Microscilla marina ATCC 23134: one gene and its partner. The protein of the gene in region 1 binds, or shares a complex with, the protein of each later gene. Links are inferred from orthologs where the notes say so. Each region holds a gene or a part of one and is shown on either strand. Other genes may lie near its edges.

Region 1 (8,850 bases):
TGAATACTACCCTATTTTTTGGTTAATACCTTCGCCAGGTTTTGGTTAAACTCATCGTACCGCCACAGATCGGCATGTTTGCCATCAGGCACACTAAACAGTAGATCATCCTTCTTAAAAAAGCGGGCCAGTTTCTGGCTCGATTCGTAGTAGATCAGTTCGTCGAGCTGCCCATGAAACAAATATACAGGCGACTTGACCTGGGGTAAGTATAAATCGGTACGCAGATGATACTTAAGTACAATAGTATAAGGAAACCAAGGGATATTGTATTGTTTGCCCAAGTGTTGCACCAAATCAATAAAACTATAATAAGGCGTTTCTAATATCAGCATTTTGGGCATATTGTGTGCTGCCACAAAGGCAGCCAAACCACTCCCAAGCGAACGCCCGTATATGACCACTTTGTTTTCGGGATATTCTTTCAACAACTGTTGGTACACATATTCTGCATCTTTTAGTAAAGTTTGTTCATTTACTTCCCCCCTGCTTTTACCATATATTCTATAATCAAACACCAGCACATCGTAGCCATACTGGGTAAATCGGCGAGCTATTCTGCCCCAGTTACGCAAACTCCCTGTATTGCCGTGTAAATAATAGATAAGCCCTCGAGCGGTTTGTTGCTTGCCCTTAAACAATAGCGCGTTTAAACGGGCTCCATGCTCAGGAGTGTAAAAACGTTCTTCATCATAAGCAAATTTAAACTTATGATCAAGAGGCAGCTTTTCGGCAAGAAAAATAACCTTGTCTTGATTGAGGTACACAAAAACACATATTACGGTCACCACACCTGCCATTACTAGCAATAAATAAAGCACCACTCGAATAAACCACTTAAATACACGCCACATTCTTTCAAAGCTTTTAATTTTTTAGATTAGTTTTGTGATAAATCACACGTAACAATTATTTTAATTTAATTAACGTACACAATGAATTGGAAATATGCCTTTTACCTGGTTTTTTTAACCAGTTTCATTACCTTTCGCACAAACGCTCAATACAAATTTACTATAGAGAAAAAAGTAGAAGCCACACCAGTAAAAAACCAACAGCGTACAGGTACTTGCTGGAGCTTTTCTACTGCTTCGTTTATTGAGTCAGAACTTATTCGTTTGGGCAAAGGGCAACACGATTTGTCAGAAATGTATGTAGCACGTCGCATTTACCGCGAAAAAGCCCTAAACTACATGCGCCGCCAGGGTAAAGCCCAATTTAGTCAAGGAAGCCTTGCTCACGACCTTATCAACACCATTGGCAAGTACGGTATTGTACCCGAACAAGCGTACAGTGGCAAAGTAAACGGTGAAACCAGACACGACCACGCAGAACTCGCTTCGGTGCTTACCAGTATTATGAAAACGGTAGTAAAACGCAAGCGCCCTACTCAAAAATGGTTGCCTGCTTTTGAAGGGGTATTGGATGCTTACCTAGGTAAAGTACCAGAAAAGTTTACCTACCAGAACAAAGAATATACGCCTAAAAGTTTTGCCCAATGGTTGGGCGTCAACCCAGCAGACTATGTAGAACTGACCTCTTATACTCACCAACCTTATTACAAGGCATTTGTGCTGGAGATTCCTGACAATTTTTCTAACGGTGCATACTATAACCTACCTATAGACGAATTGGAAGCCGTAGCAAAAAATGCTATTCAGAGTGGATACTCGATGGTGTGGGACGGTGATGTCAGCGAAAAAGGTTTTTCGCAAAAAAATGATGTTGCGATTGTTCCTAAAAAACAGTGGACACAAATGGCTTCGGCAGAACGAAAAAAAGCCTTGAAAAACCCTGTGGAAGAACGCAAGGTAACGCAAAAAATGCGTCAGGAAACTTTTGAAAACTACAGTACTACCGACGATCACCTGATGCACCTCATTGGCACTGCCAAAGATCAAAATAGCAACAGGTACTACTTGATTAAAAACTCTTGGGGTGTAAACGCAGGTTCTTGTGGAGGGTATGTACATGCTTCTCAGGCTTATTTTCGCCTCAAGACAGTATCGCTGTTAGTACATAAAGATGCCATACCAAAGCAAATTCGCAAAAAACTGGCACTCTAAACATACAATAAGCGTAACAATCAAGCAAAAAAGCCCTGCCATCGTAGGGCTTTTTTGCTTAATATTGTATTCATCAAATAAACGCTAAGAAACCTCTACCAAACGATGATGGCTCACCAATGCTTCGGTAGTCGCCTCTAAAATAGAGAAAGCATTTTCTGCCATTAAGTTAACTTTATCGTCTAAAGTTGGATTGATTTCCACCATTTCCCAACATATTGTTTTTGAACTACGGGCAAAAGCTACGTTCAAATCACGGGCTTCGGCTACAGTCAAACCATTGGGTACAGGAGTACCTGTGCCTGCCGAAATCGCAGAATCCATACTGTCTACATCAAACGATACATACACCATATCACAATCGCTCAAAATATCAAGGGTTTGTTTAGCTATAGCCTCTGCCCCCTGAGTGTGCACCTCTTCGGCAGTAAAGTTTCTCATCCCGTATTTATCCATCAAGGCTTGTTCTTGTGCTTCTATATCTCTGCCTGCAATCAATACAATGTCTTCACCCTTGAGTTTAGCTCCTTTGATACCTACATTCTTAAGTTGTTCCCAGTACTCATTAGTGGCCGCATCTAAGGTGTTTATTCGGTGTGCTTCGTTGTTTTCGTTCAAAGCTATTGCCAGAGGCATGCCATGCATATTGCCCGAAGGAGTAGTATAAGGCGAATGCAAATCGGCGTGGGCATCTATCCATATCACCCCTAGTCGCTTGTTAGGATACGCTTGTTTGACTCCTGCTATAGTGCCTGCTGCCGAACCATGATCTCCGGCAAGTACCAAGGGAAACAACCCTTGCTTGAGTGTGTCATTCACTGCCTGGCAAGTAGCCGTTTGAACTTTCAACAAACCATCAATGTGTTTGGCAAACGGGTATTTATTGTCTTGGAAAAGAATCTCATTGACAGTAGGCACTGTCAGGCACTGGTTATAAGTGGCAAAAAAGGTTTTGCTCACTGGTGTATTGTTTTTACTGGCTTTATTCAAACAAGCTGTTTTCAAAGCATCTATTCCCAAACTTGCTCCCCTTGTTCCTGCTGCAATTTCTGATTTTACTTCAATAACTTTTATCTTACTAACCATACTTTAGTCGTGTTTTTCTGATATTAAACCCACCTCCCCTTTGGTCATCAAACAACCAAAGAACAAGGTGGGCTATTATAATAAAGTTTTGTTTGTTGCTATATTTTGCACAAAATTATAAAAATATGTGGTTATGTCTTGAGTTAAATCAATAAAGAATGAGCAACAGATAGGCAAATATCCATCACAGAGTTTAAACACAGTTTACGGGTAAAAAGAAGGCATAAAAAAAGCAAGTGAACAATAAAAGGTAGTGAGGATGGATTGTCTCTGTAGGGGGTTTGTGCTTAGTCAAGATAACCTTACTTTATTTTATGTTGTTGTCAAAAAAAGAGTTTTTATTCACTTTTTTTGTAAAAAAAAACGAAACTCTATTACATTTAACCTTCAAATACGTTGTAAATTTATGATATCAAGGCTTGGTATAATAAATGTGTATTAATATTCGTAGTTTTGTAGATCAATATAATAAAGAGTTAAACATTAAATTGTAAAATTAATGAAAAGAGTATTAGTTGTAGTTGCGCTTGTCTCTATGGTCGGTTTCACATCTTGTGCAAAAAAAAGACACACTTGCCCAACTTATATGAAAAACGTGCACGAGCAAAAGGATGTCAAAGTAAAAAACACTTTAGACCCCAAAGACAACTCAACCAAGGCAAAAAACGCCAGAGGATAGTTGCAAAAAATATTAAACTGTTTGGTTTTGCGAAAGTATAAGTCGAACAGCCGCATACAAGTCTTTAGCAGTAAAATCGGCAAGTGCCGATATAGGTTTATTTTCCGCAATAACCTGTACTGTATTGACTTGTATTTTTTTTGCCGCCTCTATATCACGGGCACTATCGCCTATCATCCACGACCTTTCCCTGTCTATTACATACTTGGCAACGGCTTTTTCTAACATAAAAGACTCAGGCTTACGCGAAAGCGATTCACTATACTGGGGGTGATAAGGTGAATAAAACAAATCATCGAGCAAGTATCCACATTGCTGTTGCAAGTATTGGTGACAGGCTTTCACATCTTCTTTGGTATATAAACCTTTGGCTATGCCTCCTTGGTTGGTAATCACCACCAATAAATATCCCGCCTGCTTTAATTCTTGCAACGCTTCAATTACTCCTGTGGGTATCTCAAAATCGGCAATAGTATACGTATAAGTACCCCGCTCACGATTGAGCACCCCGTCTCTATCTAAAAAAACACATTTGTTCATTTGGTTTTTAGTAATTCACCCTTTCCATTAGTTGATCGACCATTATGTTAACCAACAAAATCCGCTATTTTTGCTCACGATTAAATCCTCGCTGCCATCAACAAACCCAAGTCTTTATAGGGCATGTCCAGTTTGTCGGCAATAAAACGGTTAGTAAGACTCCCTTTATAAGCATACACACCTTCCATAAACCACTTACTGGTAAAAATCATCTCATCCATTCCGCCTGCCTTGGAAATTTTCATCAAATAGGGGGTAAAAATGTTGCTCAAAGCAGTGCTTGAGGTTCTACTTACCCTGGAAGCGATATTGGGCACACAGTAATGAATGACGTCATATTTTTTAAAAATCGGATTTTCGTGTGTGGTCACTTCTGAAGTAGAGAAAACTCCGCCCTGGTCAATACTTACATCTATAATGATAGAGTTGGGTTTCATTTGCTGCACCATTTCTTCGGTTACTACACAAGGAGTCAGCCCTTTCTCGGCACGCATAGCACCTATTACAACGTCAGCGCGTGAAATGGCCTCTTCTAATATACCTGTGTCTATAGTAGAGGTATACATTTGGTGCCCTACAGCATATTTAATCCGGCGCAATTTATAAATATCTTTATCAAAAATTTGGGTTTCAGCACCCAATCCAATGGCTGTACGTGCAGCATACTCGCCCACTGTACCTGCCCCAATAATGACTACACGAGTAGGGGGTACACCAGTAATTCCTCCCAAAATAATGCCTCTGCCATTGTGGGCACTGCTGAGGTACTCAGAGGCGATAAGCATCACTGTGCTGCCAGCTATTTCGTTCATAGAACGAATCAAAGGCATTTCGCCAATACGGTTTTGAATAAACTGGTAGGCAATACCGATGCATTTTTTTTGCATCAAAGCTTTAAAGTAGGCAGTGTCCATACGTGCCATAGGCAATGACGACACTATGGTGCGCCCAAACCTCATATACTCTATTTCTTCGTGAGTAGGGGGGTCTATCTTTAAGATCATGTCTGCCTCGAACACTTCTTTGGCAGAATAACATACCTCTGCCCCAGCTTCGCTGTACTGCTGGTCGGTAAACTTGGCACCAAGCCCAGCTCCGGCTTCTACCCTTATCTCGTGTCCATTGCGTACCAGTATTTCTACGGCTTCGGGGCGCAATGATACCCGCTTTTCAGATTTACTTTTTTCTTTGGGTATACCAATGAACAGTTTTTCTGCCTTTTTTTTGATAGGCGCCAACTGCTCACTTGGATAAAGTACCAATTGTTCTTTGGTAAGGGCTGTGCCTTCTGTGTACGATTGCTTACTCATATTGGGTCAATTCAATGATTCGGTAATCAGATTGCAGTATAATAGCAATTTTTAGATAATTTTCGGGCATCAAGCTGGGGATTTTTGAAGCCCATTCTATAAAACAATAACTATTGTCATAAAAATATTCTTCGTAGCCCATGTCCAGTGCCTCAGTTTCGTTTTTGAGCCGATAAAAATCAAAATGATAGAAAGCCTCTCCCGAGACGCTTTGGTATTCGTTTACAATAGAATAGGTAGGGCTCTGAATGGTGTCAACAATGTCCATTTGCCTTCCTATTTCTTTGATCAAGGTGGTTTTTCCTGCGCCCATTTCTCCGTCAAACACCCAAATTTTTGCGGGTTTGGGTTGTCCATTAGCAAACTGGATAATTTGGTTGGCAACATTTGCCAGCTCGCTCAGCTCACGATAAGTTATTTGCATAAATTACAGCTGTTCAATAAATATTACAAACGTGGTCCTCTGCTCCATACCCCTCTTCGTTCACGCTTGGCTTCTGCTTCTATTTTCATAAACTTCTTTATAAGTCTTTTATTATATCTGTCCTTTTGCACTACTCCATAACCCTTTCTCAGCAAGTCTTCGTTGAGGCACCTACCTGTTTTGCGCACATACAAGTAGGCAAGCAGTCGCCCATATTGGTCAAATTTCTTTTTATCATAATCAAGGTAAATCGGGGTACCAGGCTTAAGCCTTCTCCTTACAAACTTATCGGCGTGCCGGGCATACGCAGGATTGAACTTAAAAATATTGTTTGACCTTTCGGGACTATCTACCCCAATCAGCCTCATTTTTTTCTTTTTATAGCGTTTGGTTCTCACGATGATCGTGTCGGCATCCAATACTTGAATAACTTCGCCATTGTCATAGTTTTGGGTAAAGAAAAAATACAGTAGCAATATGCCTACTGTTACTACCCCCATGATAATCATTATAGTTTGGTTCTCCATAAGTGCTTGATTAGTTTTATTCCCTAAAGATATACCAACAATACCCCCCTTATTTAGGTAAAGTTTTTTGTTGTGTTGACACGTTATTTTCAGGAATGATCATCCATTGATTTGATGAAAATACACACTTTTTTTTATTTGATACTTATTCACAAGTAATTTATTTGTTGAGGCTTGCTTCACGCCTGAAAAACACAAAGCCGTTCTTTTCGCCAATTTTTTTGATTGGATGCCCCGCCTTGATGAGTTCATCTAAACGCTGAGTACGGTCAATACGTGATACCAGATAAACGGTTTTATCTGACTTACCCGTCAAATACCACTCTTCGGTATTTTGCTTGGGGCTTTTTTGTGGGGTACGTGCTGTATAAAAATACTGTGCGTAACTTTTATACCCAATAGTGCCTACATAACAATCTTCGTTTTGTTTCGATTTCATAAACTCTATAGCAGCCGCTTGGGTATACTTTTCTACCTTGGGAATAAACACATAAATGATCACTTGTACAGCAAGCAAAGTAGTGACAAACAAGGCTTTTGCCCCCAACACGGGATTTTTTCGATTCCAATATACCAACGTAGTAATGACTACTCCCAGCAATAAAAAGCCAATAGCAGACTCCAGTCCTGACCAATGCACTACGGCGTCGAGATTTGCCACAGCAAATTTATCTTCAATCAAAGGAATGAATTTTTCTTTATAATTGATGAGAATAGGCAAAGCCGCCAGCAATAAGGCTACTACGGTGCCTATCAATCCGATAAAAATACCCAACCAACGGGCAAAACGAAAGCGTTGTTGCTCAATATGGAAAATATAGGTGGCGGCCATAAAAGTAAGTGGAAAATAGCACATAGATGAGTAGTGCATAATTTTGGTGGTGATGAGCGAAAACACTGTTAAGACTACCCAAAACAAGGTTTTCATCCACAGTTTAAAGTGTCGTTGCTCTTCGGTATCTTCACTGTTGCGTTGAAACGAGCGCAAAAAGTAAATACTTGCCGGAAAACAGCCCAATAACAACACTATAGGGTGATAAAAAATGGGTTGTTCGTGCCCGGTAGAGGTAGAACTTGCCAAGTCGAGTTGGTATTTGATAAACTCAGAAATAAACCAAAAGCCATTTTGGAGGGTTTCGGGCAAAAACCAGGCAAATGAGACCACAAGCGCCACCAAGCCAAAGACCAATAATTCAGGAATTTTAAAAGTGCTCCACTTACGACTAAGTACCCAATAAATAATGAGGGTAAGTCCCGAAAGCAGCATTGCCACCGGCCCTTTGGTAAGAATACCCAACCCAATAAAAATACCTGCCAGGGCAGCTTTTTGATAGCGTTTACCTGTGTTTTTGCGCAAGCTTAATAAGTAAAGCTGGTATACTCCCAAAAATATAAATAAGTTGAAAAGTGGGTCGATGATGCCTGACTTGAAATAAAAATGAGGCAATAATGACCCTGCATATACCAATACCCACCACAACCCAAAGCGGGAATTATAGATGTTGGTTCCTATGTGGTAAATAAGTGCAAGAGTAATGATACCTATCAGGGCATTGGGAAAGCGTGCCGCAAACTCATTGACACCAAATATTTTCATAGAAAGTGCCTGAATCCAGAAAAACAGGGGAGGTTTTTCCCAAAAAGGCTTAAAGTCTACCTGTACTTGGGCATAGTTGCCAGTAACGAGCATTTCGCGGGCACTTTCGGCAAAATTGATCTCATCCCAGTCAAACAAATGGGTTACCCCTAACATAGGGATAAACAAAAGGGCGGCTCCTACGGCTATCAGCCAACTAATAGTTTTGCTATTCATCTGCACAATGTCATTTTAGAGCTTCAAAATAGAGTGATTTTAAAGCGTTTTGCAAAAGATTACGCAGGTTTTTGTTCTTACTTCTGTTTGGCTTCCATTGCTGTAATCTCTATTTCGCCCTTAGAAGCTACACAGTCAGATGCTACTGCCTTGTATTTGATCTTGACATACATCGGAAACTTAGAAGAGTGGCTTACACCAAAAGTTTCTTGCCCCTGCTTGGGTCGCCACTGGTAATGGTCGGCTTTATAAGGTGTGGGATCATTGCTAAAGGTAACCATAAAGCCTCCACAGCATTGGCAACGGCGCGCGTCGAACCCAATAATGATGGCGTCTACAGTGTCGGTTTTGTTTTCCATAGTAGTATTTTTTCCGTTGGTATTTTTTTGGTTTACACAAGCACTT
Region 2 (8,939 bases), on another replicon or contig:
GGGTTAACAAATCCTTCGCCAAAGGATGAGCCCCAAACAAGCTCTCAGCATTATCAAGCGAACTATTTACTTGAAATATCAAATACTTGATCAAGAGTTATGAAAATACAAATCCTACAGAAAAACAAAGGGCAATCGTTTCCCTTAAGTGTACTTGTCTTTTTGTTCAGCATCTTTTTGTCGATGGTGACTTGGGCAAATGATACTTTGCGGACTGACACCACTATAGTGCTCAAGCCCTCCCACATTGTCAGTGGCAAAACACCTGCTTTGGTAAAGCCACCCCCGCTCCCCAAAAACTACCAATTGGGCAGTACCCGCTCTTTTGCCGGGCTCAATGGCTTGCAAGCCTTGCCGATAGAAAGTGTAGACATGCACGCCTTATATCAGCAACGGCTTCAACGACCGATGACCGATTCGGTGCGCAAAATAGTGAACAAAATAGAAGCTGATCTTAAGAAGGTGACTGAAGAGAATTTGTTTGTCAAAACCATTACCAGCGGCGAACTCGTGAAGCTTAACCTTCCACAGGGTGTCACAAGAGAAATTGGTGGTAAAGAATATACCCTGGTGCTACATGGGGTTCATTTTCGCAAAGGCGATGGCTATATCCAGGTATCGATGAAGTTGCCCATACCCGAAAGCAAAGACAGTCAGGGAAAAGATCGTGCGCTCTATTTTTGGGGGCAGGTAGGCTTTACCCAGGGTGGTGCTTTCCAGCAGGGACGCATTGGCTTATTGGTAGACTTTCCGATGAAGTTTGGCGACAATATTCTCACTTTTGAGAATTCAACTTTGGGAGCCCAAAACCCCGATGGCACCTTTGTTACCTTCGATTGCAATGGTTTCAAGAATATGGGGGTAAAAGGGCAATTGGAGTTTTCTCGGAATGTATTGGTGCCCGAAACCGCCGCTGGCAAACGAGATCCCGACACCAACAACAGGGTCAAAGGAAGTTTCAACGCTGTAGTAGGGGGTTGGAACGATATTTTGCTGGAGATAGACCTACCCCAACGTTTTCAGGCGGCTCGTTTGCCCCGCTTTGGTTTTGTGGTAAAACAAGCAGTACTCGACCTCAGCGATGAACGCAACGCCGCCGGACAACAGTTTCCGGCGGGGTACGCTGAAAGCTACCTGCCCGACGGCAACAGCCCCCTTTGGCGAGGCTTGTCTATCAAAGAGTTTAGGTTATACCTACCCCCCGAATTTAAAAAGACCGACAACAACCAGGCTTCCTCTGCTGGTTTGTATATAGTTGCCCAAAATGCCCTCATCGACAAACAAGGTTTTACTGGAGAAATAAGCGGTACCAACATCATTGCTAAAGGGCAGGGTAAAATGGGCAAGTGGCCTTTTTCGGTAGAACAGTTCTATGTGAAAATGGAAGCCACCCAATTGCGAGCCGCCCACTTTGGAGGCAAAGTTCGCTTGCCCATTAGCAAAGACGACCCAAGTGCTTACCTTGGTTACACGGTCATTATCAACCCCGATGCAGGAGACTATGTAGCACAAGTACGCTATAACAAAAACATGAAACTTGGCTTGTGGGTAGCGCAAATGGAAGTATTGCCTTCTTCGTCGCTGGAGTTAGGTGTGCAAAATGGTGAGTTTCTGGCGCGCGCCACCCTCAACGGTAAATTTACTGACATTGGAGGAAAAAAATTCAGCAAGACCCTGCAAATGAAAGACATAGATTTTGAACGTATGGTTATTCAAACCCAGGCGCCTTACCTGAGCGTAGGGGCTATGTCGTTGGGGAGTATAGGCAAAACTCAAAAGCTGGGCGGTTTTACTTTTACTTTAGAAAAAATTGGCTTTATCGAAGGCGAAGCCGAACGCCTGGGGCAAACTGGTTTGCAGGTAGGGGGCAAAGTAAATTTCGTGCAAGGAAAAAATGGTTTTGGTGCAGAAGCCTACGGGACTATTTATGGACGTTTAGAGGATACCCCTTTGGGTTTCCAAGTCCCTGTATTTGAAGACGTAGAACTCAACAAAATTGGCATTGATATAGACATGGGGGCTTTCCGGCTTGCCGGGCGACTTCAGTTTTATAAAAATAACGACCTCTATGGTCGAGGTTTTCGGGGTGATATTCAGGCAGCCTTCGGCAAATCAAAAATGCGCATTAACGTCAAAGCTTCGGCTATGTTTGGCAATGTAGGCGGTTTTAACTATTGGTTTGCCGATGCCCTGGCTACCTTTACCCCTGGTATTCCGCTCGTCGCCAATGGCATTCAATTGGGAGGCTTCGGTGGGGGAGCTTATTACCATATGAAACGTGCCATCAACTCTAACTTTAGCAACCAATTGGGGGCAACCCGTTCGGGCATTAGCTACGAACCTGACAAAGCCACTTTTTTGGGCATCAAAGCAAGTGTGATGCTTATGGGACCCAATCCTAGTACTTATAATGGCGAAGCAGGTTTTGAGATTGCCTTTAACCGTAATGGAGGGTTGCGTAAAATTGGTTTTGATGCAAGGCTGGACGTTGCTACCCCTACCATCGAGGTAGATATAGGGGTAATGAAAAAGATGACTGCCGAAATTACTAAAATGGAGCAAGCAGCCAACAAAGCTTCTGGTGGTTTGTTGTCAAAACTCACCAGCAAAAGTAAAGGGGGTGCTCAACCCAGCTACAGTGCATCTGGCAATGGCGCTATCAGGGCGGTAGCACGCATTGATTTCGATATCCCCAACAGTACTTTACACGCCAATCTGAGTGTAGATATCAATGTGGCAGGTGGAGCAATTAAGGGAGGAGGAGAGGCTGTTTTTCACTTTGCCCCCGATACCTGGTATGTACACATTGGTACCCCCGAGCGTCGTATTGGAGTAAATATCATGGGAGTAATTCAAACCGGAGCTTATTTTATGGTAGGCGACCACATTCCCGAAATGCCTGCCCCACCCGAAAACGTAATCCGTATTTTGGGTTTGCAAAGCGAATACAACACCCAAAGAGACGATGCCGCTATGTTGGCGGGCAAAGGTTTTTCTTTCGGGGCGAACTTTAGCATGGACACAGGCAATATGAGCTTTCTGATGTTTTATGCCCGTTTTGCTGCCGGGTTGGGGTTTGATGTGATGCTTAAAAAATATGGAGATGGGGTCAGTTGTAAAGGACGCCCCGGAGGAGTGGGAATCAATAATTGGTACGCGCAAGGGCAGGTATATGGCTTTTTTGAGGGAGAAATTGGCATCAGGGTAAACTTACCTTTCAAAAAGGGTAACTTCCCTATCATTCAGGGAGAGCTTGCCGCACTGATGCAGGCGCAGTTGCCCAACCCAGTATGGATCAGGGGAATTGTAGGAGGGCGATTCAGCATTTTGGGAGGATTGATCAAAGGTAGCTGTAAGTTTGAGCTTGAAATAGGCAAAAAGTGTGAATTAGTAGGTGGTAGTGCCCTCGATGGTGTCGAGATTATAAGCGATGTAAGCCCCGCAGCAGGTACTCCCGAAGTGGGTGTATTCACCTCCCCTCAGGCTACCTTCAACCTGGCCGTAAACAAAACTTTTGAACTCAAAGACCCGGTCGCAGATAAGCTGAAACGATTCCGGGTCAAGCTCGATTATTTTAAAGTAACTGCGCGCACTACTGGGCAGGCGATTGAGGGCAAAATAGAGTGGAACGAAGACCACACCGCGTTGTCTTTTGTACCCAAAGATATTTTACCTTCCGAAAAGGTAATGAATGCCGAAGTACAGGTAAGCTTTGAAGAGGGCACCGGAGGTGTTTGGAAACCAGTAGCGGGGGTAGTAGAAAAGAAAAGCATGGAGTTTAAAACGGGCAAAGCCCCTGACCACATTACCCGCCAAAACATTGCCTATAGCTACCCAGTGATCCAGCAGTTAAACTTTCATGTAGGAGAAACCAGCCAGGGCTATATTCAGCTCAAACAAGGGCGCCCCGATTTGCTGGCAGACGAAAAAACCCAAAGTTTATTCGACCAAAAGTTGCGTTTTGTGGCAGCCAATAACCCCAAGGTTTTCAAAGAACTACCTTTTGTATATGACCGGGCAAATGTTCGGATTAACTTTGCTATTCCACAAGACCTGAGTAAAGAAGTAGTATATCACTGGCAAATTGTAAATATACCCAAAGGCAAAGCCGCCAGAGTAGATGAAAATGTAACCAACGTAGTAAAGAAAAACAACTCGGCCAATGTATCGGTGACCTCGAAAAAACTGGAAGGGAGTCGTTCGGTACTTAAGGAGAAAAACATCTTTAATGCTCCGGTACGTACGAGTGCCTATGCTACTTTTGCCGATAAGTTCAACGCCTTGACCCGTACATCGGGCTGGAGCTGGCCAATTGCTACCAGTGTACACGTGTTAGGGGCTACTTATACGGGTAAAGAAACTTTTGACCTTTTTGAGATTGCTGGAGAAGGAGGCAAACCAGCACTTGTTGAGCTGGAAGCGTTGATTGCCAACACGCCTTGGTATCAAAACGTGATCAATCCCTTGATTTATCAAAACTTATCAAGGGTGGGGCTGGAACGCAGCGTGAAGCCCTTTGGTATACCGCCGTTCAAGGCGATGTTTATCAATCAGAAAAACTGGCAAACCGTACTTTCTGAAGAAACATTGCAGGCAACCAAACCCGCGCATTACCGGGGAGCATTCATTTTTAATATACCCTCGGTGGTGCAACGCGATTATATGGACTTAGTATACAAAGCTGCTGCGCTTAAGCTGACCACTTCGGCACCGTGGATTGACCGTATACTCACTACGCCTTTTCCGAGCATCAGTACTGGAAGCTACGAAGCAGTCATTCGTTATCGTTTGCCCGGTAGCAATCGGGTTACCTTTGAGCGCAAGTTTACCATTATTAACCCAGGTATTAAAGATTAATTGGACTGGCGGGTTATACTGCTAAAATATAGGGGCTGTCTCATCAGGGATTTTATGAGATTATTCTTCTATCTCTACCTGCCAGGTTTTTGAAGCTTGGCAGGTATAATTTTTTTTCAGGTGGTGGAGGTATAGCAGGAAACGGAAATGCTTTTATGTCTTTTGCTAATACCTTAGGGAACGCTCCTTTTGTTGCTTTGACAACTGCTTTGGCAAAAGTCCAAGTTTTTTTCTTAATCCTTATTATTTATTTGTTCCCCCCGTTTGCCGGGAGGACACAGAGAAAGTCCAAGTTTTCTTGCCGTTCCAAGGCAGGAGGAACTTCTTTGTGTAAAACAGCTGCTTTGGCAAAAGACCAAGTATTTTCTTACTTCTGGTGGCTTAGGAGCTCCCTCCATTCGTTGTGAGGACATGTTAAAAGCACAAGTGTTTTTCTCATCCTTTGTTCTTCTATTCATCGACTATTTCGTCGTTGAGAAAAAGCCATTGAGGGTTCAATGATTCAATCAAGGCAAGCTTCTTGGAGAATTTCCAGCCCTTGATTTGCTTTTCGCGGTCAATGGCGTGGTTTACGTATTGAAACCGTTCCCAGTAGACTAAATAGTAGCAACTGTTCTCCCCTGCAAAACTTCCTTTTTTTCCTCGATTGCGGTAATGTTCATCCAGTCGCCTTTCCAAATCGTTGGTTATACCTTTGTAAATGGTTTGTCTTTGGGCATTGGTGATGATGTATATAAAATAGTTATGTTGCCGCATTTTTTCTTGTGCTTAGTGGTGTTTTATTTTGCCGGGTTTTTTAGGTGTTTCCGAGGTGCTAGGAACCTCTTTGTTGTTTGCTTATCTTTGTAAAACAACTAAACTGCTTTAGCAAAAGTCCAGGTTGTTTGAGTTTGTCAGGAAGACAGGTTAACAGTACAAGTTTTTTCTTAATCCTTGTGGTTTAGGTGCTCCCTCCATTCGTTGTGAGGACATGTTAAAAGCACAAGTTTTATTTGGACATAAAAAAACGTTGAGCATTTCGACAATACCCAACGTTTTTATTTCTTAAAATAATGGCAGAAAGCATACAGTGCTACTATACCCACAAAATACTGTAAATGCTCGACTCGGCACCAATCAAACGATGCGGCAAGTTGCTGTCTAGCTGTACATTGATCAGCGAAGCATCACTCGGTTTAAAGCCACGGCTTAGTCCGGTAAGAATGCCCCGATCGAGGTAACAGGGATAAGGGTTTTTGCATTCTACTCTGGCCTCTTTCTTACGTCGGTCAAAGCTCAACAAGCGGTAGTACCCACTTTGCCCCTCACGGTGACTCTGCTGTAGTACTACATCAAGGTGGTTGAGGGCTGCTTCCAGGGTTCTTATTTCTTCGGGAAAACTCAACGATTCAAACATTGCCTTGCCCATCTCAAACAAGAGGTGGGGGCCTAAGTTTTGGGCTACTTCTTTATAGCTATTTAAAAACTTTTGCTGGGCAAACCAATCACTGGTTTGTATGTTTTTGATGCCATTGCGGGCGAAAATATTTCTTACTTTTTGCTCTTGCTGAGGAATTGCTGCTATGATGGAGGAAATGAGATTGGTAGATACCTCTACCTTTGGGGAAAATGCTATATACTGCGCCATAATTTATCAAAATTTTAACATCTGTAAGCCTATACGTTGGGTGTTTGGCATAGAAAAAAACATCGTACAATAATACTCAGAGGCAAATTTTATACCTTTATAGATAAAATCCTAGAATTAGTTGGATAATCACAGGTAAGGCTTGCATCTATTTGTCTAAAAAACCATCTTAGGTAAGGTTTGTCTAAAAAACAAGTTTTTTATTGATGGATATAAGAAAAAAAGTGTTGGGTGCCATAAAAGCCGATTAAATAAAAATAATACATTCAAGAGTGTGGGATTTATTGGATAGATATAACAAACATACAATCAAAACCTTACAAAAATAAGGTATAAAATAGAATTACACAAAAACACTATTCTATGCCAGCAAGTTACAGCTTGGTAAAAGGTAGCCGTTCTACCAGTGAACAGGTAAGAGCAGTTGAAACAAAAAGTTGATGTGTAAGTAAACCAGCCAAACATTATGTTTGACTGGTTGTATGTTTCTAAAGGCTTGAAAAACTACTATTGAGAGGGGGAAATGTGGCTTTTTATTAGAATTTCATTCGGGGCATAGCACTTACCTTTTGGTTGGTAAACTCTCCTTGTTGGTATTTGTAATAGCCCGCAATGGCAATCATAGCCGCATTATCGGTACAATACTCAAACGCAGGAATGTACACTTGCCACTGTTGTTTAACAGCCAGGTCTGTCAATGCCTGGCGCAATCCGGCATTGGCCGAAACCCCCCCCGCAATGGCTATTTCTTTAATGCCAGTTTCTTTGGCGGCTTTTTTTACTTTATGCAACAAAATGCGAATCAAAGTATATTGGATGCTGGCGCAAATATCAGCCATATTTTTTTCGATAAACTGCGCGTCTTCTTTTACTTTATCGCGCAAAAAATACAAAATGTTGGTTTTTATACCGCTAAACGAGTAGTTGAGTTTGGGCATATTTACCTCAGGAAAAGGAAAAGCCAGTGGGTTGCCCTCTTGAGCATAACGGTCGATGATAGGACCACCTGGGTAAGGTAAACCCAGCAGCTTGGCTGTTTTGTCAAAAGCTTCGCCAACCGCATCGTCCAGGGTTTCACCTATTACCTCCATTTCCAGGTAATTTCTTACCAACACTATTTGGGTGTGCCCACCGCTTACAGTAAGGCAAAGAAACGGAAATTTGGGTTTAGGCGTATCGATAAAGTGAGCCAGTACGTGGGCTTGCATGTGGTTTACCTCTACCAAAGGGATACCCAGCCCCAGGGCAAGCGACTTGGCAAACGAGGTGCCTACCAACAATGCACCCAATAAACCAGGCCCTCTTGTAAAAGCTACGGCATTTAAATCCTTTTTGCTTACTTTTGCCATCTCAAGGGCTTGGGTGATCACCGGGACAATGTTTTTTTGGTGTGCCCGCGAGGCAAGTTCAGGTACTACACCACCGTAAGCTTCGTGTACTTGTTGGTTGGCAATGACATTAGATAATACTTTGCCATCTTTTATTACAGCGGCAGATGTTTCGTCACAAGACGATTCTATAGCAAGTATAGTACTGGGCTTAATATTTGAGTTTAAAAAATCAGGGTTCATCCTAGGCTATTAGGGTGTTAAAAAAAATAGATGCAAAAAACTTTGGTAGAAAATAGTGTTACATCAAATGCTCCAAAACCGTGGCGCAAAGTAATGCGTAATGCCCGGCAAGTTATTAAAAAAATCACGATTAGAATAATAAAGTTTTTTTTGATAAGTGTTGTAGGGTTTACTGTGTTGGCTGTTTTTGCCCTTTATTTTTCGTTTACTCAAACCGTGCTTACCCAAGAAATGATGCGCTACCTGACCAGCAAAAGCGGGTTTGAGATGGAATTGGAGCATTTAGACATAGATTGGCTCGGTTCTAAAGCCACCCTCCAGCAGGTAAGTATTCGGGATTTGCAAAAAAAGCAAATGATTTTTGCCCAACATGTAGTGGTTGATTTTAGCTATCAAACTATATTTGCCAACAATAAAATTGTGCTTGATAGGGTAGAGGTAGACCAGGCAAGTGTAAACCTGGCTATAGATGCAGGCTCCGAACAGCTCAACATTGTAGCATTTACCGACACATTGGGGCAACTACTTTCATCGCCCAAAGCAAAGAAGACCAAGACGGTTTCCCAAAAATTTATCATCAAAAAAATTATTCTCAAAAACAACTATTTTGGCTATGACGATAACCGCACCGAAGCCCTGATAGACCACCGTTTGTTTGACTACAACCACTTTAGCATTGACAATATCAATCTAAAAGCCTCCCGTTTTTTGAACGTGGCAGATACTACCCAATTACAAATAGAACGACTTACAGGCAAAGAGCTGGGCAATGAGTTTCCAGTACATCGTCTGCAGACTTTCTTCCGGGTGTTTGACCAGGGCATGGAGTTTCGAAACCTGTATTGTGGTGTAGGCAAATCTATTTTGCGCGATGAGGTGATTTT

The links.
Region 2: the proteins of tsaE (region 1) and tsaD are in contact, whole or in part, in a crystal structure (PDB 6N9A), measured with the Thermotoga maritima proteins. The link is inferred for Microscilla marina ATCC 23134 from one-to-one orthologs. Residues at the interface, in WP_004082108.1 of Thermotoga maritima: Leu37, Gly38, Lys46, Lys57, Val59, Lys60, Ser61, Thr63, Phe64, Thr65, Leu66, Met67, Val69, Pro71, Tyr82, Arg83, Leu84, Asp86, Asp88, Phe89, Asp93, Ile128, Asp130, Glu131, Arg134; in WP_004082750.1 of Thermotoga maritima: Cys10, Asp11, Arg49, His50, Leu82, Gly84, Gly135, Gly136, Glu154, Thr155, Leu156, Asp157, Asp158, Ser159, Glu162, Asp165, Lys166, Arg169, Leu170, Tyr175, Lys213, Thr214, Leu217, Tyr218, Gln221, Arg222, Asn324.

What each region holds. Positions count from the first base shown.
Region 1 is NZ_AAWS01000076.1:1,509-10,358, reverse strand. What follows is about bases 4,390-7,201. They hold tsaE (tRNA (adenosine(37)-N6)-threonylcarbamoyltransferase complex ATPase subunit type 1 TsaE), read right to left. Parts: upstream 6,106-7,201; coding sequence 5,674-6,105; downstream 4,390-5,673. Other genes in these bases: M23134_RS35005 (ArnT family glycosyltransferase), read right to left, coding at 6,793-7,201; M23134_RS35010 (thermonuclease family protein), read right to left, coding at 6,129-6,632; M23134_RS35020 (alanine dehydrogenase), read right to left, coding at 4,452-5,681. Outside these bases: M23134_RS35040 (alpha/beta hydrolase), read right to left, coding at 12-854; M23134_RS35035 (C1 family peptidase), read left to right, coding at 936-2,066; M23134_RS35030 (arginase), read right to left, coding at 2,151-3,152; M23134_RS35025 (D-glycero-alpha-D-manno-heptose-1,7-bisphosphate 7-phosphatase), read right to left, coding at 3,844-4,371; more of M23134_RS35005, read right to left, coding at 7,202-8,445; M23134_RS35000 (hypothetical protein), read right to left, coding at 8,523-8,850. UniProt on the Escherichia coli protein: Required for the formation of a threonylcarbamoyl group on adenosine at position 37 (t(6)A37) in tRNAs that read codons beginning with adenine.
Region 2 is NZ_AAWS01000035.1:65,723-74,661, forward strand. What follows is about bases 6,039-8,939. They hold tsaD (tRNA (adenosine(37)-N6)-threonylcarbamoyltransferase complex transferase subunit TsaD), read right to left. Parts: upstream 8,056-8,939; coding sequence 7,021-8,055; downstream 6,039-7,020. Other genes in these bases: M23134_RS25645 (hypothetical protein), read right to left, coding at 6,039-6,484; M23134_RS25655 (translocation/assembly module TamB domain-containing protein), read left to right, coding at 8,086-8,939. Outside these bases: M23134_RS25635 (hypothetical protein), read left to right, coding at 100-4,857; M23134_RS25640 (GIY-YIG nuclease family protein), read right to left, coding at 5,308-5,613; more of M23134_RS25645, read right to left, coding at 5,933-6,038.